DNA from 3 places in the Ensifer sp. ENS11 genome. Region 2 is predicted to be linked to each of the others. Evidence: predicted binding sites of a transcription regulator. Region 2 holds the regulator's gene; each other region holds the start of a gene.
The links. The regulator PhoB, encoded in region 2, activates phosphate uptake and scavenging genes when phosphate is short. The targets are predictions, from matches to a motif close to TGTCATNNANCTGTCAT.
Positions count from the first base shown of each region.

Region 1: the regulator PhoB is predicted to act here: its motif matches at 8,430-8,446, upstream of IB264_RS00255 (DUF47 domain-containing protein).
Region 3: the regulator PhoB is predicted to act here: its motif matches at 6,831-6,847, upstream of IB264_RS10485 (LTA synthase family protein).

Region 1 covers NZ_JACVAN010000001.1:42,308-52,923, forward strand. The annotation lists gene IB264_RS00200 (bifunctional helix-turn-helix domain-containing protein/methylated-DNA--[protein]-cysteine S-methyltransferase) at 1-396, opposite strand, end outside; gene IB264_RS00205 (DUF2244 domain-containing protein) at 472-969, opposite strand; gene nth (endonuclease III) at 992-1,765, shown strand; gene IB264_RS00215 (TetR/AcrR family transcriptional regulator) at 1,808-2,401, opposite strand; gene IB264_RS00220 (VOC family protein) at 2,474-2,902, shown strand; gene IB264_RS00225 (adenosine kinase) at 2,988-3,980, shown strand; gene IB264_RS00230 (SH3 domain-containing protein) at 4,036-4,575, opposite strand; gene IB264_RS00235 (D-glycerate dehydrogenase) at 4,765-5,769, shown strand; gene IB264_RS00240 (GNAT family N-acetyltransferase) at 5,781-6,248, opposite strand; gene IB264_RS00245 (molybdopterin-synthase adenylyltransferase MoeB) at 6,248-7,021, opposite strand; gene recF (DNA replication/repair protein RecF) at 7,050-8,174, opposite strand; gene IB264_RS00255 (DUF47 domain-containing protein) at 8,470-9,114, shown strand; gene IB264_RS00260 (inorganic phosphate transporter) at 9,114-10,118, shown strand; gene IB264_RS00265 (LysR family transcriptional regulator) at 10,361-10,616, opposite strand, start outside.
Region 2 covers NZ_JACVAN010000001.1:437,903-448,518, reverse strand. The annotation lists gene IB264_RS02220 (aspartate aminotransferase family protein) at 1-483, opposite strand, end outside; gene IB264_RS02215 (GcrA family cell cycle regulator) at 905-1,426, shown strand; gene phoB (phosphate regulon transcriptional regulator PhoB) at 1,595-2,278, opposite strand; gene phoU (phosphate signaling complex protein PhoU) at 2,582-3,292, opposite strand; gene pstB (phosphate ABC transporter ATP-binding protein PstB) at 3,349-4,164, opposite strand; gene pstA (phosphate ABC transporter permease PstA) at 4,178-5,500, opposite strand; gene pstC (phosphate ABC transporter permease subunit PstC) at 5,497-6,981, opposite strand; gene IB264_RS02185 (substrate-binding domain-containing protein) at 7,077-8,111, opposite strand; gene phoR (phosphate regulon sensor histidine kinase PhoR) at 8,306-9,577, opposite strand; gene ppk2 (polyphosphate kinase 2) at 9,709-10,605, shown strand.
Region 3 covers NZ_JACVAN010000004.1:251,931-262,546, forward strand. The annotation lists gene IB264_RS10460 (GFA family protein) at 103-501, shown strand; gene IB264_RS10465 (hypothetical protein) at 596-1,546, opposite strand; gene IB264_RS10470 (TadG family pilus assembly protein) at 1,709-3,448, opposite strand; gene IB264_RS10475 (TadE/TadG family type IV pilus assembly protein) at 3,450-3,872, opposite strand; gene IB264_RS10480 (DUF1003 domain-containing protein) at 4,068-4,616, opposite strand; gene IB264_RS10485 (LTA synthase family protein) at 4,874-6,796, opposite strand; gene IB264_RS10490 (NAD+ synthase) at 7,066-8,748, shown strand; gene IB264_RS10495 (hypothetical protein) at 8,901-9,086, shown strand; gene IB264_RS10500 (TolB family protein) at 9,111-9,938, shown strand; gene IB264_RS10505 (ankyrin repeat domain-containing protein) at 10,206-10,616, shown strand, end outside.

The sequences.
Region 1 (10,616 bases), 400 kb from region 2:
GGGGTGGTAGCCGTAGCGGATGGTGAGGCCCGCGCCGCGCGCCTTCCATTCGCCCGGCGACATCGCCTCATGGGTGACGAAGAGGTCGTGCAGCCGGCTCGGGCCGGAAAGCCCGATCTCGATGCTGGTCTCCAAGAGTGGCATGTCTTCCTGGCGCAGCAAGCGCTTGGCATGGTCGAGCGTGACCGCCTGCAGGAACGCCTTCGGCGACAGCCCGGCCCAGCGGGTAAAGACCTTCTGCAGTTGCGTCGGCGACTGCTTCAGACGCTTCGCGATCGCTTCAAGCGAAGGCTGCTCGCGATACTCTTCGGTGAGCATCTCGATCACATTTCTCACCGTGTCGTAATCGGTGCCATCAGGCGTGATGTCGGTGGGGAGGGTTGTCGCAATGTTCATCGGTCATCTCCTGTCGTGACACAGGTAACCATGCCGCCAGCGTCGTTGCCACCCGAAACTTGATTGGCCCTAGCGTCAGCGGCGGCGCACGGTGGCAAGCGCCCCGGAAAACGCCGTGGCGAAGGTTTCGCGGTCGTCGCGGTTGAGGAAGGAACCGACATCGGTCCTGTGGCCGCCGCCGCTGATGCTCATCGAGACGATGCCGATCTCCTGATGCCGTGCGATGTTGAAGCGCGCCCAGAACGGATTGAAGCGGTGTTCGATCATCCGGCCCGACGGCGTGAACTTGCGCACCGACACGTCGGTTCGCGAGACGCTGACTTCTTCACGGCTACGCGCCGAGCGGTAGTTCAGCCAGAAAGCACCGAACAGCAGCGCGAAATCCAGCCCGAAGAAGAACACGATCGGCCAAGCGCCGATCACCATGAACACGACCGCATGTACCAGGCTGAGCAGCCCGGCGATCAGGAAAAACACCTTGAACCCCTTAAAGCCCAGGGAGCGATAGGGGGTCAGTTCGGCGCTGAACACCGGCTCTTCGCCGTCAAGCGTCTGATCGTTGCCATCAGTCATGACCATTGACTATAGATGCATCATGAAAAACGTGAAGCCGAAATTGCCGGGCGAGCCCGCGAAAACGAAGCCAGCGACGGGCCGCCGCGCCCCGCGTACCTCAGGCGTCTACAGTCGCGAGGAAATCTCCGAGATCTTCCGACGCTTCTCGATCCAGCGGCCGGAGCCGAAGGGGGAACTGGAGCACGTCAATCCCTTTACCCTGGTGGTTGCCGTCGCCCTGTCGGCGCAGGCGACTGATGCCGGCGTCAACCGGGCAACCCGGGCACTTTTCGCCGTTGCCGACACGCCGAAAAAAATGCTGGCCCTCGGCGAGGAGAAGGTCCGCGACTACATCAAGACCATCGGCCTTTTCCGCAACAAGGCCAGGAACGTCATCGCGCTCAGCGAAAAGCTGATCACCGATTTCGGCGGCGAAGTCCCGCGCACGCGGGAGGAGCTGGTAACGCTGCCGGGCGTCGGGCGAAAGACCGCCAACGTCGTGCTGTCGATGGCCTTCGGCCAAGCGACGATCGCCGTCGACACCCATATCCTTCGCATCGCCAACCGCCTCTGTCTGGCACCGGGCAAGACCCCTGATGAGGTCGAGGCGAAGCTCTCGCGCATCATTCCCAACGAATATCTCTACCATGCGCATCACTGGCTGATCCTGCATGGCCGCTATTGCTGCAAGGCGCGCAAGCCGGAATGCGAGCGCTGCGTCATTGCCGATATCTGCAAGGCACCGGAAAAGACCTGCGATATCCCGGCGCCGCTGGTCGAGTTGCCGCAACAAGTTCTTCCGGTCGCCGGCTGACGCGCGTCTTATATCTGTCTGCGCTGTCGGCCCGAGACTGACTCATGCGGAGATCAGTCGGTCGATCAGATGGCCGATGGCGTCGACGTAGACCTCTGTCGGCGCGCCTTCGGCAATCTCCAGCACGGCGCGGTCGAAGGCGGCTGACAGCAGCGTCGCCATTGCCGTCAAGGCGGCCTGATCGTGGACCTGCGGCGCCATCGCCTCCGCCAGGCCCTCTTCCAGCGTTCTCTGGGCGTTGGCCGCGTCGATCGTCGCCATTTCCCGTGTGCCGAGCACGGCCGGGCCGTCGAGCAGTAGAATGCGGATTCTGCCCGGCTCCGCCATGGCGTCGAAGAAGGCGCGCGCGCCTGTTATCAGCGCCTCGCGCGGCGTCAGGCGGTCGAATGTCGCTTCCTCGATCCTCGCCGCCACGGCACTGGATTCCCGCTCGGCGACGGCGCGAAACAGTGCCCTCTTGTCTTCGAAGTGGTGGTAGAGCGCACCGCGCGTCATGCCGGCGGCAGCCACGATGTCCGGCGTCGACGTTTCTGCATATCCCCTCGCGACGAAGAGACCGTGGGCAGCATCGAGGATCGCGGCGCGCGTCGTGTCGGAGCGCTCGCGATTGGAGCGGCGCGAGGATTTTATTTGCATACATTCAGCCTGTATGTTAATTCAAAAATACATGCAGACTGTATGATGATGCGAGCGCGAGGGAAAGCCCCCATGAAATCGACGAGCTACTATCCTGTGATCATGACATCAGACGTTGCAGCAACCGCGGCATTCTACATCGACAACTTTCGCTTCCAGGCGCTGTTCACCAGCGACTGGTACATGCATCTGCAGTCGACGGAATCCGAGACGGTGACGCTCGCCGTCCTCGACTATCGCCATGAAACCATCCCGGAGCGTGCCCGCGCGCCGGTCAGTGGCCTGCTCCTCAACTTCGAAGTCGAGGATCCCGACGCAGTCTATGCCGATTGCCAGGCAGCAGGTCTGCCGATCCTGAAGGCGATCTGCGACGAAGATTTCGGCCAGCGCCACTTCATCACCGCCGATCCCAATGGCGTTCTGATCGACGTCATCAAGCCGATCCCGCCGAGCGCCGAGTTCGCCGCCGCCTATGAGGCAAGCGCATTACCAGCGGAATGATCGCAGCCACGCGTGTTTTGTCTTCCAAATGGCTGGAAAACCGCTATTAACGAACACCGGCCATTAGGGAAACTGGACGGAGTTCATGACAAAATACGACGTGCTGACGATCGGCAATGCGATCGTGGATATCATTGCGCGCTGCGATGACGGCTTTCTGAGTGAAAACGGCATCATCAAGGGCGCAATGAACCTCATCGATGCCGACCGCGCGGAGCTGTTGTACTCGCGCATGGGCCCCGCCGTCGAAGCTTCCGGCGGCAGCGCCGGCAACACGGCGGCCGGCGTTGCCAGCCTTGGCGGACGTGCCGCCTATTTTGGCAAGACGACCAACGACCAGCTTGGCGAGATCTTTGCGCACGACATTCGCGCCCAGGGCGTCTATTTCCAGACCAAGCCGCTCGAAACGGTGCCGCCGACCGCCCGCTCGATGATCTTCGTGACCGAGGACGGCGAGCGCTCGATGAACACCTATCTCGGCGCCTGCGTCGAGCTCGGTCCGGAGGACGTGGAGGCCGATGTCGTCGCTGAGGCCAAGGTCACCTATTTCGAGGGCTACCTGTGGGATCCGCCGCGTGCCAAGGATGCAATCCGCGAGGCCGCCAAGATCGCCCATGAAAACGGCCGCGAAACCGCAATGACCCTGTCGGACAGTTTCTGCGTCCACCGCTATCGCGACGAGTTTCTGGAGCTGATGCGCTCCGGCACCGTCGACATCGTCTTTGCCAACAAACAGGAAGCGCTCGCACTCTACGAGACCGAGGACTTCGATCTGGCGCTGGAAAAGCTCTCGAAGGACTGCAAGCTTGCGGCCGTCACGCTGAGTGAAGAAGGCTCCGTCGTCGTGCGCGGCACCGAACGTGTCCGCGTCGGCGCGACGCCGCTCGCGCAGGTGGTCGATACGACAGGCGCCGGTGATCTCTATGCTGCGGGCTTTCTCCACGGATATACGACCGGTCGGTCGCTCGAGGATTGCAGCAAGCTCGGCAATCTCGCAGCCGGTATCGTCATCGGCCAGATCGGCCCGAGGCCGATGGTATCGCTTGCCGCTGCCGCCAAGCAGGCCGAGCTCGCCTGAGGCGAGCTGCAGCGCCGCGCACCAAATATGACCTATGTCAGAGCGGGCGTAGCCTTTATTTGAAGGCTTCGCCCGGATAGGCGCCCCAGATCTCGCTCTGGACGATCCAGCCTTCGACGCCCTGGGTTTCGATGTGGCACCAGTCGCCATTGCATTCACCCACACGGATGACCACGCCGGGCTCCATGCGCGCAACGATCCCTGCCGTGCTCTGCGGCTCGCGGCGCAGGTTGACGAAGACGCCTTCGCCCTTGCCGCGCATCCATGGCGCGGTGACGGCCGTGCGGTCGCCCGACAGAAGGGCCTGGTTCACCCAGCCTTCCGTGCCGTCGGCGTCGCGGATACGGCGCCAGTTATCGTATTCCTGGATGATTTCCACCGGTACGCCGGGCCTGAGGTAGCGGAACGCCACCGCGTAGTCGACGCTCGGGCCGATGCGCAGGTTGACGCTCTTGGCCTTCAGGCTGACGAAACGCGGCAGCGGCAATCCGCTGGCCCCCTTTGCGGCCTGGGCATGGGCACCCGACGTCGTGATGACCGCGCCGATGCAGGCGGCGATCAACGCTAACGAGAGTTTGGAAATGACGTGACGCATGACGAAGCTCATTTTCCGTGGCAACTTGCAGGCGCAGTTCACCCAGGGCTCTTGGCCGGGGCGTAAATCGCGGGGACGACGCAGCGAGTTTTGTTTGTCTTCCCGACCGGGTCTGGTAGAAATTGCGGCTACAGGGAGAAAGTATCGCCCAACTTGGTTAAGGACCCGTCAACAAGGCCCATCGCAGCAATGACAAGCAAGAAGAAGCCCAAGGTCTACATCACCCGGAAACTGCCGGACATCGTCGAAACCAGAATGCGTGAGCTCTTCGACGCCGAACTGAACATCGATGATACGCCGCGCAGCCAACCAGAGCTTGTGGCGGCGGTGAAGCGCGCCGACGTGCTCGTGCCGACGGTGACCGACCGCATCGATGCGGCGTTGATCGAGCAGGCCGGCCCGCAACTGAAACTGATCGCCAGTTTCTCCAACGGCGTCGACAACATCGATGTCGACGCGGCCGCACGCAAGGGCATTACCGTCACCAACACCCCGAACGTTTTGACCGAGGACACCGCCGACATGGCGATGGCGCTCATTCTCGCCGTGCCGCGCCGGCTCGCCGAGGGTGCGCAGATCCTGACCGATCGCAAGGGCGAATGGGCCGGCTGGTCTCCGACCTGGATGCTCGGCCGGCGCATTGCCGGCAAGCGCATCGGCATCGTCGGCATGGGCCGCATCGGCACCGCGGTCGCGCGCCGTGCCAAGGCCTTTGGCCTGTCGATCCACTATCACAACCGTCACAGGGTCAAGGCCGAGACCGAGGAGATGCTGGAGGCGACCTATTGGGACAGCCTCGACCAGATGCTTGCCCGCGTCGATATCGTCTCGGTCAATTGCCCCTCGACGCCGGCGACCTATCACCTGCTTTCGGCCCGTCGGCTCGCGCTGATGCGCCCGGAAAGCTATATCGTCAACACCGCCCGCGGCGGCATCATCGACGAGACGGCGCTGATCAAGTGCCTGCGCGAAGGCAAGATCGCCGGTGCGGGGCTCGACGTTTTCGAGAATGAACCCGTGGTCAACCCCAAGCTCATCAAGCTCGCCGGCGAGGGCAAGGTCGTGCTGTTGCCGCATATGAGTTCGGCGACGCTCGAGGGTCGCATCGACATGGGCGACAAGGTGGTGATCAATATCCGCACCTTCTTCGACGGTCACCGGCCGCCGGATCGGGTGCTGCCGGGTCGCGATTGATTCGCGACTGATCAAAGCGTCTTGCGCATCTCGATCGAGGTAGGCCGGGTAAAGCCCGGGTGAGCGGTTCTGTCGGTTTCGACGAAGCCCCAGGCCGAAAACGTCCTGTGGTTTTCGGTGAGTTCGATCCGTGTCAGCAGCCTCAGAGCGGCCAAGTGGCGGTCGCGTGCCGCTGCTTCGGCGCTTGCAAGCAACAGTCGGCCGACGCCTTTTCCCCGGCAGGTCGCGGAAACCGCAAGCTTGCCGATATAGAGGCAGTCGGTCTCCGGCTTGCAGAAGATGCAGCCGGCAAGCACTGAGCCGTCGACGGCGACGAAGCCAATTTCTGCCGAAGCCTTCTCGCTCAGCCCCTCAATCGTTAGCGCATGGGCCGAGGATGGCGGATCAATCCGCCCGTCCATATAGGCAAAGGCGTCAAGGATCAGGGCCAGCAATTCCTTGTAGCGATCGAAGGCAGCGTCGATCCTGATGATCTGCATCAGTCTGCGCTCCTGTCCTTGCGCCGGCGATAGCGGATGGTGCTGAATTGCGCCGAGAGAGCGTCATACATCAACAGCCGACCGACGAGTGGCTCGCCGATCCCGGCGATCACCTTGATGGCTTCCATAGCCTGCAATGTTCCGATGACGCCGGTGAGCGCGCCGATGATGCCGGCCTCGGCACAGGAGGGCACGACGCCCGGCGGCGGCGCTTCGGGAAAGAGATCGCGGTAGGACGGGTTCGGTTCGCCATCCGCGCCCGAGCGATAAGGCATCAGCACTGTAAGCGAACCGTCGAAGCGGCCGACTGCACCGGTGACGAGCGGTATGCCGACGGTTGCTGCCGTATCGGCGGCGAGATAGCGCGTGTCGAAATTGTCCGAGCCGTCGATCACCAGATCATATTGGCGCAACAGCGCCTCGGCGTTGTCGGCTGCCAGACGAAGGGGATGCCTCTCGACCACCACATGCGGATTGAGCGCGCCGATCGCTGCCGAGGCGCTCTCGACCTTTGTCTGGCCAATATCGGCCGTGCGGTGGATCACCTGCCGCTGCAGGTTCGACAGCGACACCACGTCATCGTCGACGATGCCCAGCGTGCCGATGCCGGCGGCGGCGAGATATTGAAGAACAGGAGCGCCGAGGCCGCCGGCGCCAATGACGAGAACGCGCGCCGCCTTGAGTTTCTGTTGCCCCCCACCGCCGAGTTCGGGCAGCATGATGTGGCGCGCGTAGCGGGCAATTTCCGATGATTCGAGGCTTGTACTAGTCATGAGCGGACACTTTCCATGATCGGCTCCATCATCCCGATACGCTTCCGTGCTCCACCGTCAGGAACCGGCCGCGATCGCCGAGCGCGTCGAACATCGCACGGTCCGTCCCGGTCATGAAGGCCTGGCCGCCAAGTCCGTCGACGAGATCGAATAGGGCGGCGCGGCGGCCCATGTCGAGATGCGCGGCGATCTCGTCGAGCAGCAGGATAGGAGCGTGACCGGTCATGTCGCCGACGAGGCGCGCATGGGCAAGAACCAGGCCGACGAGCAGCGCCTTTTGCTCGCCGGTCGAGCAGCGCTCGGCTTCCATGTCCTTTTCGCGGTGGCGAATCAGGAGGTCGGTGCGGTGCGGTCCGTCCAGTGTCCGGCCGGCGGCCGCGTCGCGCGCCCGGCCCTCGCGCAGCATGGTGAGATATTGTTCTTCGAGGTCGAAGGCTGGCTTGTGGCTCTCGTCGTCGAGGAAGCCCGCCAGCGCCAGGCGCGCAGATGGAAAGACGCTGTCGCCGGTGTTTCTCTCGACGAGCGCCGTCAGCAGACCCAGCATCTCCTGCCGTGCGAGCGCCATCGACACGCCGAGCCCCGCCATTTCCCGCTCGATGGCAGTCAACCAGGCCGGGTCGGGACGAAAGTCGCTGAGGAGCCGATTGCGGCTACGCATGGCACGGTCGAATTCGCTGGCGCGCTTCCCATGCTCCGGATCGAGCGAAAGCACCAGCCGATCGAGGAAACGGCGGCGATCGGCCGACGGGCCGGTGAAGAGCCCGTCCATGGCCGGCGTCAGCCACAGCACGCGCAGATGGTCGGTCAGCTCATCGACCGTACTCGCTGTCGTGCCGTTCAGCCGCAGGCGTCGTGATTGCCCCTCACTGGTGCCGGCCGTGCCGGTACCGATCTCGACCGGGCCTTCCATGCCCACGACTTCGGCAAAGACCGAGAAGCCGTCGCTTGCGCCGACGCGAGCGACATCGGCATAGGCCGCACGCCTGAGGCCACGGCCTGGCGACAGAAACGACACCGCTTCCATCAGATTGGTCTTGCCGGCGCCGTTCTCGCCGGTCAGCACGACGTGCCTCTGGTCGAGCGCCAGCGACAGCGCCGCATAATTGCGGAACTCGCTCAGCTTCAGGCGATTGAGAAAGACCTTTTGTGGCATTTCGGGTCCGGATTCGACGTCGGCGCCAGTCGCAGCGCCACGCGTCGAACAGGACGTGCAAAGGACGCTGCAACACTTGCTGCATAGCTCCATAAATCGATGCCGATTTAAGGAGCTATGCAGTAGGACGAAAGCGGGCTTTAAGGCAAGACGAAAGGTGACCTGAGTCATTTCCAGGCAAAATTGCGCGATAACGGCGGGGAAAGCCTTATAATCCCAGTCGTTCAGCGCTTTTCTTGATCGCTTGCGTACAATATGACAGCCGCATGACAATCCACGAACGGATATATTTGTGATGCTGGCTTGGTTCCGCAAACTCCTTCCCCGCGAAGACAGCTTTTTCGATCTCTTCGCGCAACATTCGCGTACCGTCGTCGGTGCCGCCGAAGCGCTCGACAAGCTCCTCGCCGGCGGCGACGATCTCGAAAAGCACTGCGACCGGATCGTCGCGCTTGAAGACGAGGCAGACGGTGTCACCCGCGAAGTGCTTCTGGCCGTTCGTCGCTCCTTCATCACGCCGTTCGATCGTGGCGACATCAAGGATCTCATCCAGTCGATGGACGATGCCATCGACATGATGCACAAGACGGTCAAGACCATCCGGCTCTACGAGCAGAAGACCTTCGATCCGGGCATGAAGGAAATGGGCGTCATCGTCGTCCAGGCGGCGCACCTGATCGCCGAGGCCATTCCGCTGCTCAATCGCATCGGCGTCAACCACGGCCGGCTCATCGCCATCGCCGAAGAGGTCACGCGCATCGAAGGCCGGTCCGACGAGCTGCACGACCAGGGCCTGAAGGATCTTTTCCGCCGCTACGGTGCCAACAATGCCATGGCCTACATTATCGGTAGCGAGATCTACGGCGAGCTCGAGAAGGTCGTCGACCGCTTCGAGGACGTCGCCAACGAGATCAGCGGCATCGTGATCGAGAACGTCTGATGGACGCGACGCTCGCCCTGCCGTTGCTCGTCGCCCTCATTGCAATCGCCCTGTTCTTCGACTTTCTCAACGGGCTGCATGACGCCGCCAACTCGATCGCAACCATCGTTTCGACCCGGGTGCTCCGGCCGCAATATGCGGTCATGTGGGCGGCGTTCTTCAATTTCATCGCCTTCCTGTTTTTCGGCCTGCATGTGGCCGAGACGCTCGGACGCGGCATCATCGATCCCGGCATCGTTACGCCGCTGGTGATCTTCTCGGCCCTGATGGGGGCGATCGTCTGGAACATCGCGACCTGGATCTTCGGCATTCCGTCGAGTTCGTCGCATGCGCTGATCGGCGGCCTCGTCGGTGCCGGCCTAGCCCGCACTGGCGGCGATGCCATCGTCTGGACCGGTCTCTTGAAGACGGTCGGCGCCATCGTGATGTCGCCGATGATCGGCTTCTTCCTGGCGCTGCTCCTGATCCTCATCGTTTCCTGGCTGTTCGTGCGCCGGACGCCTTTTGCTGTCGACCGTACCTTTCGGGTGATGCAGTTCGTCTCGGCGTCGCTCTATTCGCTCGGCCACGGCGGCAACGATGCGCAAAAGACCATGGGCATCATCGCCGTGCTCTTGTTCTCGCAGGGCTATCTCGGCTCCGAGTTCTATGTGCCGTTCTGGGTGGTGATCACCTGCCAGGCGGCGATCGCGCTCGGCACGCTGTTGGGCGGCTGGCGCATCGTGCACACCATGGGCTCGAAGATCACCAAGCTCAATCCGATGCAGGGCTTCTGCGCGGAAACCGGCGGCGCCATCACGCTGTTTGCCGCCACCTGGCTCGGCATTCCGGTGTCGACCACCCACACGATCACCGGCGCGATCATCGGCGTGGGTGCCGCCAAGCGTGTCTCGGCGGTGCGCTGGGGCCTTGCCGGCAACATTGTCATCGCCTGGTTCGTGACGATGCCGGCCGCTGCTGCGATTTCGGCGCTCACCTACTTCGCAGTCGATCTGTTCCTGTGACCCTGTCCGCCTCCGGCTGCAATGCCGGGGGCGGGGCTCGCGGTTGGGGAGAGAGCCTCCGCATTGGCGGTGGGACTGAGCGTCATGAGACGATCCAGTTCAGGGAACAGGCGTCCGACTTTCGGTTGCAAGGCTCGTCCGGGATATCCGGCCCGGTCGTGATCGCGACTTGGGCGGCGCCCATCAAGATGTAGCGAATGGGGGTTGCGCATGAACGGTCGCGCCCACAGCCGCGCAGCGGTTCACGGGTCCCAGTGCGGAGGATCGCCAAAGGTCTTCTTCAGATGATCGGTAATTGCCCGGAGCTTGGCCGACGGCCGTCGGCCCTCCGGATGGGCCATGTAGATGAATTCCGGCTCTGGGCGAAAACCGACATCGATCTCGCGAAGCCGACCGTCGCGCACCGCAGGACCGCAGATGAATGTCGGCAGCAGCGCGATGCCGAGCCCGGCGACGGCAGCATCGTGGATCATGTCGCCGTTGTTGATGCGCAGCGCC
Region 2 (10,616 bases):
AACCTGATAGAAACCCGGGGCCTTCGGGCCAAAGCCCTCGATGTACTTCTGCTGACCACCCGCCGCGATGGTCGCGATCGTGCGTCCGTGGAAGGCACCCTCGAAGGTGATGATGTGGAACTTCTCCGGATTGCCCTTGGCATAGTGGTAGCGACGCGCAGTCTTGATCGCGCATTCGAGCGCCTCGGCACCCGAGTTGGTGAAGAAGACACGATCGGCGAAGGTGACGGCCGTCAGCCGGCGTGCAAGGCTCTCCTGGCCGGGGACCTCATAAAGGTTGGACAGGTGCCAGACCTTCTCGGCCTGCGCCTTCAACGCCTCGACCAGATGCGGATGCGCATGGCCAAGCGAGTTGACGGCGACGCCGGCGGCGAAGTCGAGATAGCGCGAGCCGTCTTCGGCGATCAACCAGACGCCCTCTCCTCGCTCGAAACGCAACGGCGCACGCATGTAGGTGTCGTAAAGCGGCGTGGTTGCAGTCATGGCGAGCCTCTCCTTCATTGCTATCGGCATCGATCCGAGCCCCTGTTGAGCGCGGCAAAAAATTAAAAATGCCGCCTTGCGGCGGCGCAGGCACTATTCCTATTTCGCAGCGCAATGTCAACAAAACCAAGCTTTGCAGTGCGGTCGGACGGGTCTGATCCATGCGACGAAAAAATCACGCGACGGGGCTTGCAAAAATGCAACGCCCACCGAGCAAGTTGGGGAAAACCAAGAAATCGATTCGGCGCGATTCGCGGGACTCTTGCCACGGAGTCCGCCGGTCAGTAGGTTAATGTTCAATTACTAGACGCATGCGGCGGGCCTAGTCACCAAAAGTGTTATCGCGTTGCAGCTCCGGAGCCTGTCCGGAGCGTGGTGAGAGATTCTGTCATCGCCAACGCTGAGAACGGAGAGTGCAGAAATGAACTGGACTGACGAGCGGGTGGAAAAACTGAAGAAGCTTTGGTCCGAGGGCCTGAGCGCGAGCCAGATCGCGGCACAGCTCGGCGGCGTCAGCCGCAATGCGGTCATCGGCAAGGTTCACCGGCTGAGCCTGCCCGGCAGGGCCAAGGCTGGCGGAACCACCGCCGCGACCCGGCCGAAGCAGCGCCCGACTTCGGCGCCGCGCGCTCCGAACTACGCTTCGCGCGTCACGACACGGACGGTTACCCGTGCGGCCGGCGCGACCGTGCTCAAGGAAGAGGTCGAAGTCGATCTCGTCGCCGAACAGGATTTCCGCATCCAGACGGATGTGGTCGTGCCAATGTCGCGCCGCCTGGAGCTGACGCAGTTGACCGAGCGCACCTGCAAATGGCCGATCGGCGACCCGCTCAAGGAAGAATTCCACTTCTGCGGCAACGATTCCCCGGAAGCTTCGCCCTATTGCACATTCCATGCGCGGCTTGCCTATCAGCCGACCTCCGAGCGCCGTCGCGCTCGCTGAGACGACCGAAAACCACATGCAGAAAAGGGGCCGCACGGCCCCTTTTTTATTGGCTGCTGCATGTTTCCCTGGTTCGTATTCGCTTCAAGGAAACATGCCGCAATTCAAGATGCAACAGCGACCTTTGCGCGTCCATTAAGATGCGCGGCGCTGCAGTGGCCGGCTGGCTCAGCTTTCGAGCGAGTAGCCGGCACCGCGAACGGTGCGGATGACATCAGGCATGCTCGAGAAATTCAGTGCCTTGCGCAAGCGACCGACATGCACGTCGACGGTGCGCTCGTCGACATAGATATCGTGGCCCCAGACGCCATCAAGGAGTTGCGAGCGCGAGAACACCCGGCCCGGCGACGACATCAGGAATTCGAGCAGGCGGAATTCCGTCGGACCAAGGCGGACCTCGCGGGTGCGGCGATGCACGCGATGGGTCTCGCGATCGAGCTCGATGTCGCCGCAGCGAAGCAGCGTCGAGAGGACCTCGGGCTTGGCGCGCCGCAGCATCGCCTTGACACGGGCCATCAGCTCCGGGGTCGAGAACGGCTTGACGACATAATCGTCGGCGCCGGTGGCAAGGCCACGAACCCGCTCGCTCTCCTCGCCGCGCGCCGTCAGCATGATGATCGGCAGGCGCTCGGTTTCCGGACGTTGGCGCAGCCGGCGGCAAAGCTCGATGCCGGAAACGCCCGGCAGCATCCAGTCGAGGATCAGGAGATCCGGGAGGCGCTCCTGTAGGCGGATCTCCGCCTCGTCTCCGCGCAGGATCGTATCAACATCGAACCCTTCGGCTTCGAGGTTATAACGCAGCAGGACACTCAGCGCCTCTTCGTCTTCGACAACGGCGATTTTCGGCAACATCAGGCAACGTCTCCTTACCCAGAGCGTCTCGCGTTCGATCGAACGCAAAGAGATGCTCGAACATATAGAATCTGGAGCACTCCGCGCGTTTTCATAGGCACGCGCGAAAACGTATAGCTTCAGACGCAGTAGAGCAGGGCCGCAACCAGGGCTGCGACCGGAGCAGGTTCATAAGCAGGCACTCGAACGTATCCGGGTCTTAAAGCGCGTCGCGATCTCTAAGATGCGCTTGTTGTGCTTTAAGTTCTTGTTTTTGCACATGTCGTTATCGCAAAACCGCTGCGCACTTTTGCGCGACATGCGTTAGTCCTTCACGGCACCCAGCGTCGACGTATTGTCGTCCTTCGGACGCTCGCCTTCCGGCTGCGCGCCCGTCGCCATGTAGTAGATCGTCTCGGCGATATTGGTGGCGTGGTCGCCGATACGCTCGATGTTCTTGGCACAGAAGAGAAGATGCGTGCAGGGCGTGATGTTGCGCGGATCTTCCATCATGTAGGTGAGCAGCTCGCGGAACAGCGAGGTGTAGATCGCGTCGATCTCCTCGTCGCGCTCGCGGATGCTGTTGGCCTTCTCCGGCGAGCGGGAAGCGTAGACGTCGAGGACTTCCTTGAGCTGCACCAGCGCAAGCTCTGCCAGGTGTTCGAGACCGCGCGCCAGCTTGCGCGGGATGCCGGAGCCGGCAACCGCGATGACACGCTTGGCGTTGTTCTTGCCGAGGTCGCCGACGCGCTCCAGATCGGACGCGATGCGGATCGATCCCATGATCTCGCGCAGGTCGGCAGCAACGGGCTGGCGCTTGGCGATGGTGACGATTGCCTTTTCGCCGATCTGGCGTTCGGCTTCATCGAGGATGGTGTCGTCGGAGATCACCTTCTGCGCCAAGGCGAGGTCAGAATTGACAAGCGCACGAACGGATTCGCCCACCATCTGCTCGGCAAGCCCGCCCATCTCGGAGATGCGGCGCGTGAGATATTTCAGTTCTTCGTCGTAGGCGGACATTATGTGCATGGACATAGTCTTCGATCCTTGCGGGCGCGTTCAGGAAACGGGGTGAAGAGGAGCTTCGGCCATCAACCGAACCGGCCCATGATGTAGTCCTGGGTACGCTGGTCATCCGGATTGGTGAACATCTTGTCGGTGTCGTTCTCCTCGACAAGATTGCCGAGGTGGAACATGGCAGTGCGCTGCGAAACACGCGCCGCCTGCTGCATCGAGTGGGTGACGATGACGATCGTGAAGTTGGTACGCAGCTCGTGGATCAGTTCCTCGACCTTGGCCGTCGCGATCGGATCGAGCGCCGAACAGGGCTCGTCCATCAGGATCACTTCAGGGCTGACGGCAACGGCGCGCGCGATGCACAGACGCTGCTGCTGGCCGCCCGAAAGACCGGTGCCCGGCTCCTGCAGGCGATCCTTCACCTCGTTCCACAAACCAGCCTTCTGCAGGCTGGTCTCGACGACTTCGTCGAACTCAGACTTGGTGCGGGCAAGCCCGTGGATGCGCGGGCCGTAGGCGACGTTGTCGTAGATCGACTTCGGGAACGGGTTCGGCTTCTGGAACACCATGCCGACGCGGGCTCGCAGTTCCACGACGTCGATCGTCGGGTCGTAGATGTCGTCTTCATCGAGCGTGATCTTGCCGGTGACGCGGCAGTTCTCGATGGTGTCGTTCATGCGGTTCAGCGTGCGCAGGAAGGTCGACTTGCCGCAGCCCGAAGGGCCGATCAGCGCTGTCACCGTGTTCTCGCGGATATTGAGATTGACGTCGAAAAGCGCACGCTTCTCGCCGTAGTAGACCGACACATCCTTGCCGATCATCTTGTAGGGCACGGTGTTCATTTTCTGATCCAAGGCTTTTTCGACTGCTGCTTCTGACATGATGTTCATAGTAATTACCTCACTACCAACGGCGCTCAAAGCGACGTCGCAACAGAATGGCGCCAAGGTTCATGACGACGAGGAAGATGAGAAGAATGATGATCGCGCCGGATGTGCGCTCGACGAAGGCGCGTTCCGCCTCGTTGGCCCACATGTAGATCTGCACCGGCAGCGCGGTCGACGGCTCCATCGGCGAGCCGGGATAATCGACGACGAAGGCGACCATGCCGATCAACAGCAGCGGCGCGGTTTCGCCAAGTGCATGGGCGAGACCGATGATCGTGCCGGTCAGGATGCCCGGCATCGCCAGCGGCAGGACGTGGTGGAAGATGGTCTGCATCTTCGACGCACCGAGACCGAGCGCTGCCGAGCGGATCGACGGCGGGACCGCCTTCAACGCTGCACGGGTGGCGATGATGATCGTCGGCAGGGTCATCAGCGTCAGCACCAGGCCGCCGACGAGGGCGGCCGAGCGCGGCATGCCGGCGAAGTTGATGAATACGGCCAACCCCAAGAGACCGTAGACGATCGACGGAACGGCGGCGAGATTGTTGATGTTGACCTCGATGAGATCGGTCAGCCGGTTCTTCGGCGCAAACTCTTCGAGATAGATCGAGGCGGCAACGCCGATCGGCAGCGACAGCACGAGCACGATCAGCATCATGAACAGCGAACCGAGGGCGGCAACGCCGACGCCTGCCGCTTCCGGACGGCTCGAGGCACCGAAGGTGAAGATGCCGGTGTTGAAGCTCTTCTTCAGGACGCCGGCGCTTGCAAGCTCGTTCATCCAGGTGACCTGCTGGTCCTTGACCTTGCGCTTGCTCTCATCGACCTTCAGGTCGATCTGCCCCTTGAAGGCGGAGTCGACATTGGCTTCGGCGAGCAGTGTCACCGGTATGGTCTTGCCGATAACCGACGGGTCGGCGACGACGATGTCGCGCAACAGCGTGCGGGAGCTTGCAGACACCATGTCGGTGGCCCGCTTGACCAGCGGACGATTGCTCGGATCGATGCCGAGCTGCTTGATCAGCGCATCGCGGACCAGCAGCGGATAGTTGGCCGCCACCAGCACCTTGCCGTCGGTCGCGCGCTCACCCTTGGGATCGATGACCTTTTCGGTGAATTCGATCGGCAGCGTGATCGTCGTCTGCTGGAACGCGGTGTAGCCGTTGGAGATCACCGTCCACAGCAGCAGAGCGAGGAAGAACAGGCCAAGACTGATGGCGCTGATGCCATAGGCACGGAACCGACGCTCGGCCGCGTAGCGACGCTTGATGCCGATATCACGCTTGGCGGATGCGGGGCGGACGGAGATCCGGACGGCCGGGGAAGCGATGTCGGTCATTCGTACTGTTCCCGATATTTGCGCACGATGTAGAGCGCGTAAATGTTGAGGCCGAGCGTGATAACGAAGAGCGTGATGCCGAGTGCGAAGGCAACCAGCGTCTGCGGCGAGGTGAACTCAAGGTCACCCGTCAGCTGGTTGACGATCTTCACCGTCACCGTGGTCATCGGCTCGAAAGGATTGATTTGCATGCGGGCCGCGACACCGGCGGCAAGCACCACGATCATCGTCTCGCCGACGGCACGCGAGGCGGTCAAAAGCAGAGCGCCGACAATGCCCGGAAGTGCTGCGGGAAGGATGACCTTCTTGACTGTCTCGGAGCGGGTGGCACCAAGGCCGAGCGAACCGTCGCGCAGGGCCCGCGGTACCTGGGTAATGATGTCATCGGAAAGCGAGGACACGAACGGGATCAGCATGATGCCCATGACGATGCCGGCGGTCACGACGCTCTGTGCCTGGATGAAGTTCTGATAATTGCCGGTGACGAGACCGTTCAGTTGGGCAGAGATATCGCGCAGGAATGGGCCGACGGTCACAAGTGCGAAGAAACCGTAGACGATGGTCGGGATGCCGGCGAGCACTTCGAGCAGGGGCTTTGCCGTCGAACGCAGTCGTGGGCTGGCATATTCCGCCATGTAGATGGCGGCAAACAGGCCGATCGGCACCGCAAACAGCATGGCGACGAAGGCGATGTAGAGCGTACCGGCGAGAAGCGGGATCAGGCCGAACTGGCCGGAGGAGCCACCGCTTCCGGCGGCAGCAAACCGGGGGTCCCAGACCGTGCCGAAGAAGAACTCGAAGGGTGAAACCATCGTGAAGAAGCGGCCGGCTTCCGACAGCATAGAGGCGATGATGCCGACCGTCGTCAGGATGGCGATCGAGGACGCTACGATCAGCGCGCCGAGCATGACGCGCTCGACCTGGTTGCGGGCGCGGAAGCGGGTGGCGATGTTGCGGATGGCATAAAAGCCGCCGGCAATCGCGATCAGCAGGACGACGGCGCTCATCAGCCAGCGATTGGTGGCGCTCATCGCGTTGAAATGCTGGGCGGCGGTGATCATGTAGGGTTCGCCCTCGCCGGCAAGAGCCACGCCCTTGGCCGCAAGCGTCGAGCGAAGATTGGCCGAACCGCTTTCAAGCGCCGAAACTTCTTCGGCCGTCAACCGCTTCAGGCCGCCGGCGACCGACTTGACCTGGCCAAGCGCCAGCTCGACCGTGGCGCCGCCCTGCGTCTGCACCGTCTCGGGCAAGGTCGCCCGGGTGCTGGAGTCGATATACATGGGCGCGGCGACGAGCCAGGCGCCGAGTACGAGCGCCGCTGGAAGGATCGCCCAGATGGCGACATAGCTGCCGTGATAGCCGGGTAAGGAATGCAGATTGGAGAGCTTGCCGCCAGCCTGTGCGAAGGAGCGCGCACGACCCCCAAAATAAGAAATAAAACCAATTACAACAATGAGCAAAAGAAGAAATGAAGTACTCATCGGCACGTCTCCGCGGCGTGACGCTCAATGCGCTGCCGGCAGTTCGGATGGAGGCATGCCCCGGCGCGAGACCATCGCGCCGGGGCTTGTCAGTATCAGAGCATGTTGCCGGCTGCGAAAGCCTTGCGAACTTCTTCGCGCTCGGCGTCCGGAGCAGCGACGAGGCCGTATTCTGCAAGCGGGCTTTCCGGGCCGATCATCTGATCGTCGAGGAAGAACTCAACATATTCCTTGAGGCCCGCGATAACGCCGAGATGTGCCTTCTTGACGTAGAAGTACAGCGGGCGGGAAACCGGGTATTCGCCGGAAGCGATCGTTTCGGTCGACGGAACGATGCCGTTGACGGTGGCGACCTTCAGCTTGTCGGCGTTGTTTTCGTAGAAGGACAGGCCGAATACGCCGATGCCGTTCTTGTTGGCAGCGATACGGGCCAGCGTTTCGGTGTAGTCGCCGTCGATGTCGACAGCCATGCCGTCCTTGCGGACTGCGACGCACTTGCTGTGCTGCTGCTTCTCATCGGCAACGGCGGCCTTGATGACGTCAATGGCGCCAGCTTCCTTGCAACCTGCGGCCAGGATCTTCTCTTCGAAGACTTCGCGCGTGCCGTGCTTTTCGCCCGGGATGAAGGCGGCGATGTCGGCGTCCGGCAGAGCGGAGTTGACTTCAGACCACTTCTTGTAAGGGTTGGCAACGAGCTTGCCGTCGACGACGATTTCGGCAGCCAGACCCTTGTAGAGATCAACGGGCTTCAGGGCGAGGTCGGCGTTGCCGGCGTCGGTTGCGAAGACGATGCCGTCATAACCGATCTGGATTTCCTGGATCTCGGTGACGCCGGCGGCCTTGCAGGCCTCGACTTCGCTGTCCTTGATCTTGCGGGAGGAGTTGGCGATGTCGATGGTATCAGGGCCAACGCCCTTGCAGAATTCCTTCAGGCCGGCCGAGGAGCCGCCGGATTCGACAACCGGGGTCTTGAAGTCCGGGAACGTTTCGCCGAACGTCTCGGCGACGATCTTTGCGTAGGGAAGAACGGTCGAGGAGCCGGCGACCTGAACCTGATCGCGCGCGGCAGCCACGCCGGCGAATGCGGCGGATGCGACAAGCGCCGCTACGGTGAGTTTAAGAGCTTTCATAAAAGTTCTCCCGGAATGGGCTGGTGTTGAGTGCGCCAAGCGTTGCAGCGCTCTTCGCCGTTTGATCGGCTGCCCCTAACTAGCCGCCGATAGCCACACCTTTTATGTCAGTTTCGCGAAACATTTATGACAGCTCATGTCATTGAAAATAATAATGAAAAATGAACACAGCGGCATTATCCCGCGCCAATATGTCAAAAGCGCACGGTAAACACCGTGCCCTTGCCCAACTCCGAGTGGATCAGGAGCCGCGCGCGGTGGCGGGTCAGGATGTGCTTGACGATCGCAAGGCCGAGACCGGTGCCCTTTTTCGAGCGGCTGGCCTCCACATTGACGCGATAGAACCGCTCGGTGATGCGCGGCACATGCTCGGCCGGAATGCCGGGGCCGTAGTCTCTGACCACGACCTCCGCCTGCCCGCCGTCGTCGCCGGAAAGCTCGACATCGACCCTCTTGCCTTCCTGGCCGTATTTGCAGGCATTCTCGATCAGGTTCTCGAAAACCTCGATCAGTTCGTCGCGATCCCCCTGAACGACCACAGGCGTCTCGGGCATTGTCAGCGTGATCGTCACGTCAAGATCGCCCGCAAGCGGAGCAAGACTGTCGCGGACATGGCCGAGCAGCGGCCGCAGATCGATCGTATCGTCTGGCGCGATGTGCGATTTCAGCTCCAGCCGCGACAGCGACAGGAGGTCGTCGACGAGGCGGCTCATGCGCGTCGCCTGCTCGTGCATGATGCCGAAGAACTTCTCCTGCGCCTTCGCGTCGTTGCGCGCCGGGCCTTGCATGGTTTCGATGAAGCCGCGCAGCGACGCCAGCGGCGTGCGCAACTCGTGGCTGGCGTTGGCGACGAAGTCAGAGCGCATGCGATCGATGCGGCGGGCCTGCGAAATATCGCGGTAGGTCAAGAGAAAGATCCGGCGCCATGGGCCATCGCCACCGATTTCGGCTGGCGCCACCCGGACCACATAGACGGCATCGGACGGCAGCCGCTCGGTGTGCTCGATCTGGTTGATCTTGCCGGTCGCGATCGTCTCGCGGACCATATCGAGAATGCCGGGCGAGCGAACGCGGGCGGCAAGATAGCTGTTGGGCGGGATGGTGCCGAAAGCCTTTTCGGCAGCGATGTTCTGGAAGACGACCGTTTCATCGACAGCCACCACCAGCACCGGCATATCGAGCGCGTTCAGGGCTGGGATCAGGGCGTCGCTGGCCGCGCCCGCAACCGCGGCCACCTTTGCCGCTTTTGCGGCCTTCGGTAGCACCGAAGGCGCGCTGCGGTTGAGCAGGGCTGCGGCAAGCACGATCCAGAACGGCAGCACGACGAGGAAATGAATGCCGGCGACGGTCGCAAGCGCGGCGAGCAGCGCCGTCAGGCCGAGGAGCCAACGTTCTGCCTTCAGTCGCGGCACGAGCATCCGCCAGAACGCCTTGGAACCGTCCAGCACGATATCCTCATGAATCACTTTGTCTTCCTCCCGACCCTAAATGGTCGAGAGATAGCGACCGTTCATGACATGATTTTCACGACGCGCTTGAATCCGCAATGCAATTGTGGCCTCCTCACAGGAAATCGCTCGGGCTGGAGGAAGACCAAATGGCGTCAACGCAGGCAGCAACGAAGACCGAAAGCCGGGCGGTAGAACTCGATATCGGCGGCAAGAAGCGGCTCTTCGACATCGACAATCCCGAATTGCCGAAGTGGATCGACGAGGCCGCGTTCTCCTCCGACGACTACCCCTACAAGAAGAAGCTCGACGACGATGAATACCTGAAGACGCTGGAAAAGCTGCAGATCGAACTGGTCAAGCTGCAACTCTGGCAGCAGGCAACCGGCAAGCGCATCATCGCCCTGTTCGAGGGCCGCGACGCGGCCGGCAAGGGCGGCGCGATCCATGCGACCAGCGGCAACCTGAACCCCCGCTGGGCGCGCGTCGTCGCGCTGACGAAGCCGACAGAAACCGAGCGTGGGCAATGGTACTTCCAGCGCTACATCGCGACGATGCCGACATCAGGCGAACTCGTTCTCTACGACCGCTCTTGGTACAACCGCGCCGGCGTCGAGCCGGTCATGGGCTTCTGCACGCCCGAGCAGCACGAGCAATTCCTGAAGCAGGTGCCGCGCTTTGAAAAGATGATCGTGCACGAAGACATTCAGTTCTTCAAATTCTGGATCAACATCGGCCGCGAGATGCAGCTCAAGCGCTTTCACGACCGCTGCCATGATCCTCTGAAAATCTGGAAGCTGTCGCCGATGGATATCGCCGCACTCAACAAATGGGACGATTATACCGATAAGCGCAACCAGATGCTGAAAGAGACCCATACGGACCAGGCGCCATGGACCGTGGTGCGTGGCAACGACAAGCGGCGCGCCCGTCTCAACCTCATTCGGCACATGCTTTCCAAGCTCGATTATGAGGGCAAGGACAAGGACGCCATCGGCGAGGTCGATGACAAGATCATCGGCTCGGGCCCCGGCTTCCTGAAATAGGCCCGCGGCCT
Region 3 (10,616 bases), on a different contig from region 2:
GGTTCAGATTTTCTGAACCTCGAGCGGTCGCTATGAAATTGACAATGCCGGGCCGGCTCGCGAAGCTGGCCCGGCATTTCTCGTTTCAGGAGGTCGGGGACCATGTCGGATATTCACAGCGGCAGCTGCCTTTGCGCGGCAGTGCGGTTCAAGACGCGGGGCGAACTGCGCGAGTTGATCTTTTGCCATTGCACGCAATGCCGCAAGCAGACGGGCCTCTATTACGCCGCGACCAATGTGCTGGATCGCGACATGGAACTTGAGGGGGCGGAGGACGTGACCTGGTATCGTTCGAGCGATGGCGCGCAGCGTGGTTTTTGCCGCAACTGCGGCTCGGCTCTGTTCTGGAAATCCGATAGCGCCGAATACGTCTCGATCATGGCCGGCGCCTTTGAGAAGCCGACGGATCTCCTACCCGGCTATCACATATTCTGTGCCGACAAGGGCGATTTCTACGACATTAACGACGATCTGCCGAAGTTTGAAGCGGGCCGGTCGTAGGACCGTTCAAGCCACTTCCGGCCGCCAGGCGATGACGCGATCCGTGCGCGCGAATCTCCGGCGACGCCGGGCCGCACTTAGTGAAGGAAATGACCTATTTCGCCAACCGGACTGCACCGTCCGTGGCTCGCTCATAGGCATTGGCCAGGGCCGCGAGCTTTATAGCCTGCCAGCGACAATACTCGTCGACCAGTCCGGCGCTCATCCAAAAGCGTCCACGGGAGCCGTCGTTCGATCGGCCGATGAAACCTGTGTCCTGCGCTTTGGTGAACAGTCTGCGCACGTGCGTGTTGGAGATGGTGTAGTGGTTGGCAAGCTCGGCGAGATTGAGTTCCAGCCAGACCTTTCCGTCCACGGGCGTCAGGCTTTTCGGACGCGCCATGAGGTCATCGAGCAGCAAGCCCCCGCATTCGGTCCAAACGAAGATGGCAACGCCTTCGGGGGGCTCGCTCCAATTCTTGTCGGACAGGAGCATTCGCGCCGCGATCGGCTGCGTGCGTCCAAGGACAGAGGTGTCGGCCTCGACATGTTCCAGACGTCTGCCGCCATCGAGGCGGTCGAGCGTGCCCATTTGGCTCATGAACCAACGCATCATGGCGCTCTCGCTGACTTCCGTCGGCTCAAGTGGGCGAACCTTCTTGTTCGTCCGCTCACCTCTGACATCGCGCAGCAGCTTGTAGGCGAGCAGCTCGGACAGGAATGCGGCTGCCGTGTTCCTGCTTGCGCCGCCGGTCTCGCGCATGAACTTCAACAACCGCGCGGCAGTCACTCCCGAATCGGGGTGAGACGGGTCGCGCTCAAGATGAAGCGCGTAAGCGGCCTGGGTCAGCGTCCATTTCTGGTGGGAGGCGACGAGACGAGCCACACGTGGAAAAATATCATAGACCGCCATCAGATCGCGAGCGCTGATCTGCAGCGTCTCGCGCAGGAGCGGGTTGCGTAGCAATCCGTCCGCCGTGAAGGCGAGCGGTTTCTCCGGTGCAGCATCCCCCTGTTTTGCAACCAACTGCATCTGTCGCGCACGTCTCCCGACGATCTCTCGCATACGCCTCGGGTTCCGATCCCTCGCCACGTGTGCTTCGATACTACTCAACCCATCTGCATGTAGCAGCTCTACCTTGCCCATAACGTGCGAACCCGTCATTTTGTTCGAAAGCATCGGCAATCGATTTTCCGTTGCCAGTCCCTTTGTGCTGTCGCGAGGCTGTTACTGCACCAGTACCGGTGGCTGACATTTGACGCCGGTGACGCGGACATCGGCTTCTCCCACGCGTACCCCCACTAGGAGCAGCAGATTGTAGAGCAGATCGTCCACCGGTTTCGTGACCGCGGCCAAGGTCTGGGCAAGCGCCTGTTGCAGGATAGTCGGGCTGCCGAGCGTCAGGAACAACACCTGAATGTTCAGGTCCAGATTGTTGAGCAGGGTCTTCGTCGTCGACGACAGGATGTCCTTGGTCGAAACGCTCTTGATCGAGCGTGCGGCCACTTCGGCGGGGCTGAAGGTGAGGCGGGACGCTTGAAGGTTCTGCGCCTCGACGTGAGCGATGGCGTCGATCTTGACCGCCAGCGCATCGACGATGCGGGCGCGCTCGACCCGAGCGTCGAAGGAGAAACTCGAAAGCACCTTCGGATTGACGTCACCGACGGCGATCTCAGCGACGCCCGGCACCGCGTCGACGACGACTGCCGCGTTCTCCGGCTTGCCGCCGTAGCAACGGATGTCGGCAAGTTTGGCTTCTGCGTGGGCAAGCTCGACATAGATCGGCAACCGAATGCGCATACCGGCAAGGGCCGCAAGCCCGTCTATGCCCACCTCGACGGCAAGCCGGGTCTGCGCCGTGCGGACCGCTGCTCCTGGGGTTCCCAGGCGATGGCTCGGCGTTTCGACCGGCGGTTCGCCAATTGCGAGTTTCACCGTGGCCGAAGCTATGCCCGGAAGCCCGGCAACCGCGTTAAGCGCGATCTGATGCTCGCCGTTGGCGATGGCGGCGGCGGCCGAGACGATCTGCAGCGCACTCACCTTCATCGTCCAGTCGGAGCCGGCATCGATCCTCATGTCCTTTTTCGGGTCCAGATTGAGGATCTGCGCCAAGGTGAAGGTTTTCTTGTTGTTGGCCGTTGCCAGCTCGATGCTCTTGAGGGCAGAGGTCACCGTACCGGAGAGCCCCTGGAACAGCCGCATCGAAGACAGGAGCTGCGGCAGGGTCAAATTGGCGTCGAGCACGTCTTCATAGGAGGCGGAGGTCAGGCTGAGCTTGGTCGCGACGATCTTCAGGAAAGGCTGGATATCGATGTCGGCGTCGATCAGGGCGGTGTAGTCCATGACCTTCAGCGAAATGTTGGTGCCAAGCATCTGGCCGAGAATGGCATTGAGCAGGCCGTCATTCAGGCTGGCGAGGCGAGAGCCGACGGAAAAGGCGGCAACCTTCGAACTCGCCGCTGTCCCGACCACGCTCAAGTCCGGCGGTGCGGTGAAGAGGGAGGCAAGGAAGATCTGCCCCTTCTTTTCCAGGAGTACCTGGACCGCATCCGAAGGGGCGGCATCCCTGACGAAGCGCTGGCCGGCTGCGACGCCCGGATCGGGGACATACCGTCCACGCGTGACCGTTGCCACGCCGTCGACCTTTTCCGTCCCGACGTCGCCGGGCGGCAGAACCTTGCCATCGACGGTCAACAGGCCGGAGGGCGTCGCAACAGCGAAATTGACATGGTTGTTGGAGAAGTACTTGAGAACAGCCTGCTCGGCGGAGGAGACGTTCGATGCGGCGGCGATGGCAGCAAGATCGACGGTCGACTGCATTTCCTGCTTCTGGACCGTGAGGTAACCGTAGTCGATGCCAAGTCCCATGGAGGCGATCACGAGCGGCATGACGAGAGCGGCGGATATGCCGACGTTGCCACCTCTTGATCGGGCGAGGTGTGCTATTCCCGGCGCTTTCAAACCCATATCAGATACCTCCCAAACGGATCGTAGCGAAGCGCTCGATATTTTCGCTCGGCATGGCGAAAGTGAACATGTTGAAGATCGGGAGATCGCCGGCGTCGTACTTGATCCTCACGGTAAACTGGTTGGCGTTACCAGCATCGTCCTTGACGGTGACCGTCATACGGGACGGCTTGATGAAGGCTTGGTCCATGGTCGTGCGCTGGATGTAGTCCGTGGCAAGGCGTTCTCGCTCGCCTTCGGAAAGTCCGGCAATGGCGGTGCGCGCTGCGTCGGCGGCTATCTGCTGAATGGAGTGGGCCGCGCTGAGGTAGATGCCGTAGGCGATCAACGTCAACACACATAGAAAGAATAGAGGGGCGATGATTGCAAATTCAATTGCGGCAGCGCCATCGCGGCTGCCGAACAGGCGCGTTATTTTGGACATATCAGCAACTCCGACCGAACCGTGACTGCTTTTTCTCTGTCCCTGCGCCTTGACGGTGCTCCCCAAGTGTTAATTTTTCGATACGCTAATAGGTTGTTTCAATAGTCAGAAATAGCCTATTGTTGCAAAATACAAATTTGTGATTGAATTAGGAATCTTGCAGATTCTTGCGCGCTTTAGTGGCTTGTCCGGTGTCTATTCATTGTCGGGTATGTGCCGATACTGGGAAAGCTGGCGGTTAAGATTGGCGATGTCGGTCCTCAGCTCGGCGATCTCGCGCAGTAGCACATCGTCCACCTTGTGGTGCAGGGCGATCAACTCGACTTCCGACTTCAGATTGACCTCATAGTCCTTTGCCGCAGCGAAGCGATCGCGTTCGGCCTGCCGGTTCTGGGACATCATGATGACCGGCGCCTGCAGCGCCGCCAGCATCGAAAGCAGCAGGTTGAGGAAGATGAAGGGGTAGGGATCGAAGGCCCCGGTCACCAGCAAGACGGTGTTGATGATCACCCAGACGACGAGAAAGCCGCAAAAGCTGAGAATGAACCCCCAGGAGCCGCCAATCCTGGCAATGGCGTCGGCGAGCCGGTCGCCGACGGACAGCTCGGCGCTGAACGCGGCATTGGTGTCGGTTGCAACGGTGCGTCGTTCCTTGGCGCGGGTCAGGATGCGGCGCTCGATTTCGCCGAGCTCGGCCATCGGTTTGCCGAAGATGTGCTGCGAGAGTTCGTTCAAATGCGGCATGGCTATCTCCGGAAATGGATCGGACGATATCGAAAGCGTTTCGCGCAAAAGTGTGCGGCGGATTTGCGATAACGACACGGGCAAAAAACAAGAGCCTAAAGCGCAGTGAGCGAATCGGAAAGATCGCGACGCGCTTAAGCGCACCACTTCGACGAGGAAATCAACGGGATAGATGAGAAAGTGCACAGAGCCGGGCGGTTTACCGTCCGGCTCTGTTCAGAGGCCAGTGATGTCGCACGAACGTGTGCGGGTGTGGTTTAGAAGCCTGCGGCGTAGAGATCCGCGTGCGACTTGAAGAAGCGGTCGGTCGAGTAGCGCTTGCCGAACATCATGTCGTGCTGGAGGAAGCGATAGTCGCGCAGCAGGGCCGGGACCTTCGGCTGACGAGACCATTCGGCGACATCCTTGCCGTTCTTGCGGATCAGCATGTAGCGGTCGACGACGCGGTACTGGTCGTGCACCTTGCCGAGGAAGCCGGTATAGTAGGGATGCTCGTAGCCGGACTGCTTGAGGATCTGGTAGGAAAGGAAGGCCGGGCTGATCGTGCCGACATTCTTCTTCGGACCCGTCTTGTTCGACCAGACGACGAGCGGAGTTTCGTGCTGCGCCTTCATCTGGTCCTTCGAGCCCTTGCGCTCCGCGGTCACGCCCTTCATGAAACCGGTGTTGGTGTAGACCGTGTTCAACGGCGGCAGGTGGTCGCCGAAGAGCACGATGATGGTTTCGCGGTCACGTTGCTTGGCCCAGTCCATCAGCTTCTTCAGGCTCTCGTCGGCTTCCTTGACGCCCTGGGCGTAGGTTTCAAGCACCTGGCGATCGCTCTCCGGCAGGTTGCCTTCGACCTTGATGGTATTCTTGGCATAGCGGTTCGGCTCATAGGGGCCATGGCCCTGCAGCGTTACCGCGAAGAAGAAGAAGGGGTCATCCATGGCGTCCGCCTGGCGGATGATCTCCTTGGTCAGGGATTCGTCCGAGGCGAAAATGCCGCGCTTCTGCATCGGCGGCATATTCTCCTCCGACTTGAAGGTGTCGAAGCCGAAGGCCTTGTAGACGGCGGTGCGGTTCCAGAACCAGCTCTGGAACGGATGGATGGCACGCGAAACGTAACCCTCGCCACGGAAGAAGGTGGCAAGCGAGGGGATCGGATTGCGGATGTACTGTTGGTACGGAATGCTGCCATAGGGCAGGAAGGCATTCGAAAAGCCGGTCAGCGCTTCGAATTCGACATTGGCCGTCATGCCGCCGAACTCTGGCGAGAACACGTTGCCAGATTGCATTTCGCGGATCGTCGGCATCGGGTCGGGCGAAAGCTTGACGTTCGGCAGACGGGTCGGATCCCAGAAGGATTCGCTCATCAGCACGATGACGTCGGGCTTGCTGCGGTGGGAGGTGCCGGCCGGCAGCGGCTTGACCGGGATGCGATCGATCGCATCGGCCATGTAGCCGGCGGGCGCGTTGACGTTGGCCATCGGCAGATTGATCGCAAACGCCAGCGCAAAGCCGTTGTGACGATAGTTTTCGGTCTGGTCCCACATGATCGGGATGACCTTCAGGCGATCACGGATCCAGGAGAACTGGTTGTAATCCATGATGTGCCAGAAGGCGAAGAGCAGCGGCAGCGCAAAAGCTGCGCGAGCGATGCGCTCGCGGCGTGTCAGCTTGGGGAAGTTGCGCCAGGCGTAACGCAGCAACAGGCCGATGGTTGTAACGGCTGCGATGAGGCCGACAACGATGCCGACGGCCGTCCACGGACGATCCTTGACAAGCACAGGCATCAATTCGAGGATCTGGCGGCCAAAGAGGAAGTCGGTCGGATAGAGCGGGTCGGAGAGAAAGACCTGCTTCTGCTGGCAGATGATGGCCGGTATGATCGCCAGCGGCGCGAGCACCACGGCGGACTTGTGTTCGCGGCCGAAAACGCCATCGATGGCGAGAAGGATCAGGAAGAATGCACCGATGGTGGTCCATGCGGGGCGCGTCGGATCGAGGAAGTAGGCGACCGTGTCGGCCATGGACTGGCGCACGATCAACTCGACTGCAAAAACGAGGGCTGCCGCGATCGACAGCGAGAACAATGCACTGCGTGCGGAGGTCAGCGTCTTGGCGTGCCGCGCGGCAAATCCGGGTCTACCAGCGTAGACTCGTGATCTCCTCGCTACGGCTGAATCGATATTGGCCAACGTCTTCTCCAATTTCATCAATGTGTCGTGTAACTGTCATACGACTGTCATTTTGAACAGGGGATGAATGACTTGTTCAGGGTGTTTGGAAACAGGTTTTCGTGACGTGAGGACGCGCGAGCCGGCGCCGATAACAAACCGGAAACGCAGAATTTTTTGGAATTTTTCGCTTCGCGGCGATTGGCTGTGGGCATTTTCGCGCGGATTGCGCTAAAGATCGGGGCGAAAGTCAGACGCATTCGTTCGAGAACAGACCGACAGGCCCGCTCATGACCGCTCACAAAGCCGCTCCCACCCTGCTTCGTATCGCAATCGCCCAGCTCAATCCGACCGTCGGCGATATCGCCGGAAACCTGGCGAAAGCGCGTGAGGCGCGCGCCGATGCGGCGCGCCAGGGCGCCGACCTCCTGCTGCTCACCGAGCTCTTCATTTCCGGCTATCCGCCGGAGGATCTGGTTCTCAAGCCTGCTTTTCTCAAGGCCTGTTTACAGGCGGTGGAAAAGTTGGCCGAGGAGACCGCCGACGGCGGCCCGGGCGTCATTATCGGCTTCCCGCGCCTGGCCAAGACCGGGCGCCACAATGCCGTCGCCGTGCTCGATGGCGGCAAGATCATTGCGGTACGCGACAAGGTCGATCTGCCGAATTACGGCGAGTTCGACGAGAAGCGGGTGTTCGACCAGGGCGAGATGCCAGGGCCGGTCAATTTCCGCGGCATTCGCATTGGTATCCCGATCTGCGAGGACATCTGGGGCGATCTTGGTGTGTGCGAGACACTGGCGGAAAGCGGCGCCGAAATCCTGCTGTCACCGAACGGCTCGCCCTATCATCGCGGCAAGGTGGACGTGCGCCATCAGGTCGTGCTCAAGCAGGTGATAGAGACCGGCCTGCCGATGATCTATGCCAACCAGCTCGGCGGTCAGGATGAACTGGTGTTCGACGGCGCGAGCTTCGCCTTCAACACGGACAAGTCGCTCGCCTTCCAGATGAGCCAGTTCGAGGAGGCGCTGTCGATCGTCGAATGGAAAAAGGGCGACAATGGCTGGCACTGTGCCGGCGGCCTGCAATCGCGCCTGCCGGAGCGGGAGGAGGCAGACTATCGCGCCTGCATGCTCGGCTTCCGCGACTACGTCAACAAGAACGGTTTCAAGAACGTCGTGCTCGGCCTGTCCGGCGGCATCGACTCGGCGATCTGCGCAGCACTTGCCGTTGATGCGCTCGGCGAGGAGCGGGTACGCACGATCATGCTGCCTTACCGCTACACCTCGAAGGACTCGCTGAAGGACGCCAAGGATTGCGCCGAAGCGCTCGGCTGCCGCTACGATATCGTGCCGATCGAAGAGCCGGTCGAAGGATTTCTCGGCGCGCTGGCCGATATGTTCGAGGGCACGGAATCGGGCATCACCGAGGAAAACCTGCAGAGCCGCACGCGCGGCACGATCCTGATGGCCGTCTCCAACAAGTTCGGCTCGATGGTGGTCACCACCGGCAACAAGTCGGAAATGTCGGTCGGCTACGCCACGCTCTATGGCGATATGAACGGCGGCTTCAATCCGATCAAGGACCTCTACAAGATGGAGGTCTATGGCATCTCGCGCTGGCGCAACACCACCGTGCCGCCGGGCGCGCTCGGTCCATCCGGCGTGGTCATCCCGCAAAACATCATCGACAAGGCGCCGTCGGCCGAGCTTCGCCCCAACCAGACGGACCAGGATTCACTGCCGCCCTATCCGGTGCTCGATGACATTCTGGAGTGCCTCGTCGAAAAGGAGATGAGCACGGAGGAGATCGTTGCTCGTGGTCATGACGAGACAACGGTACACCGCATCGAACATCTGCTCTATATCGCCGAATACAAGCGCCGACAGTCGGCGCCCGGCGTGAAGATCACCAAGAAGAATTTTGGCCGCGATCGGCGCTATCCAATCACCAACCGGTTCCGCGATCGGGGATAGACGGTGAGCGCATCCCCGAAGGGCGGGACGGCAAGGAAAGCCAGCCGGAGTTCACCGAGGAGGAAATCCGGCTGATCCGGCTGTGGTCGCTGAGCGACGTTTCTGCCGGTGGGCAGCTTTCGGCGCAGATCGCCTGTTTCGCGACGCCGGCCGTGTTCGGTGTCTATGGTCTTGCGACCGGTAGTCTCGTCACCGTCGGCGTCGCCTTCGTCTGCATTCTTCTGCTGCTGGCCTGGGGCTTGGTCTCGACCTGGCAAGACCAGCGCAGCGTCATCTTGATGCGGTCGATCTGCGCCAAAGTCTTGGCGGTGCTGCCACGGGGCGAAGAAAGCAAATAGCTGCGGTTGCGGCAGGAGAAGCGTATGCGCAGTTCCATCGAAACCTATGACATCGTTACCGCCGAGACTCGCGTCGTCTGGCAGACGGAGCGGCTGGTCGAGGCGCCGAATTGGTCTCCGGACGGGCGATATCTCATCATCAATGGCGACGGCCGGCTTTACCGGCTGGCCTTCGACGGCTCGGAGCCGGTCGAGATCGAAACCGGCTTTGCCCATCTCTGCAACAATGACCACGGCATTTCGCCTGATGGCAGCACGATTGCGATCAGCGACAAGACCGAGTTCGGCAAGTCGGCGATCTACCTGCTGCCGGCTTCTGGCGGCACTCCGCGGCTTGTCACCCCCAACCTCCCGTCCTACTGGCACGGCTGGTCGCCGGATGGCGGCGCACTGACCTATTGCGGTATTCGTGATCAGGTCTTCGATATCTATACGATCTCGGTCGAAGGCGGCGAAGAGCGGCGACTGACGCAGGGCGAAGGCCGCAACGACGGGCCGGACTGGTCGCCGGATGGAGCGTGGATCTACTTCAACTCCAGCCGCACTGGCCGCATGCAGATCTGGCGCGTTCGTCCCGACGGCACCGACGTTGAGCGCGTGACCGACAGCCCCTATGGCGACTGGTTCCCGCATCCGTCGCCCGACGGAAGACACCTTCTGGTTCTCTCCTATGACGGCGATGTCTTCGATCATCCGCGGGACCTGAACGTCCGTCTGCGATTGATGGAGATGGATGGCAGCAACGCGCGCGAGCTGTTCGAGCTCTTCGGCGGGCAGGGCACGATGAATGTTCCCAACTGGTCGCCCAAGGGGGATCGCTTTGCTTTCGTTCGCTACGAACCCGAAAGCTGAGAAGCCTACAGCGCCGCGCGTCTTATCAGACGCGCAAAGGTCGCTGTAGCACTTTGAATTGCTGCATGTTTTATCCTTAAATCGGATAGGATTTAAGGAAACATGCAGTGGACAAGAATATCGGCTGCGTGCTAGCGATCGTGTCGTTCGCAGGGCGCACCCGATCCGCGGGAAGGGCCAGACCCACCTGTTTCACTGGACTTGGTTGCCACACCTCTTTTCAGTCTGTGGGCGCGGATACCGGACGTGAATGAAAGGAGGTCTTTCATGATCACGCGCGATCTTTCCGCGAACGCTACCCTCTATTCCATCCGCAAGCAGGCCAAGGCTTTTCACAAAGCCCTGAAGGCTGGCGATGCCGCGGCACGCCAGCGGGCGCTGTCCTATTTCTCCGAGCCGGCCACAATCGGCCTGCAGGATGCCCAACTGGTCATCGCCCGGGAGTTCGGCTTCTCCAGCTGGACCCGATTGAAAACGCATCTCGAACGCGCTCAGGGCGGCAAGCCCGCCACCGAACAGCTTGCCAATCGCTTCCTCGCATTGGCGACCGTGTCCTATTTCGGCGACATCGCTGCGGACCCGGAGCGATATGCCCAGGCGAAAGCCTTGCTCGACGAGCATCCAGAAATTGCCCGTGAAAGCATCCATGTAGCAGCCGCTCTTGGCGATGGCGACGCC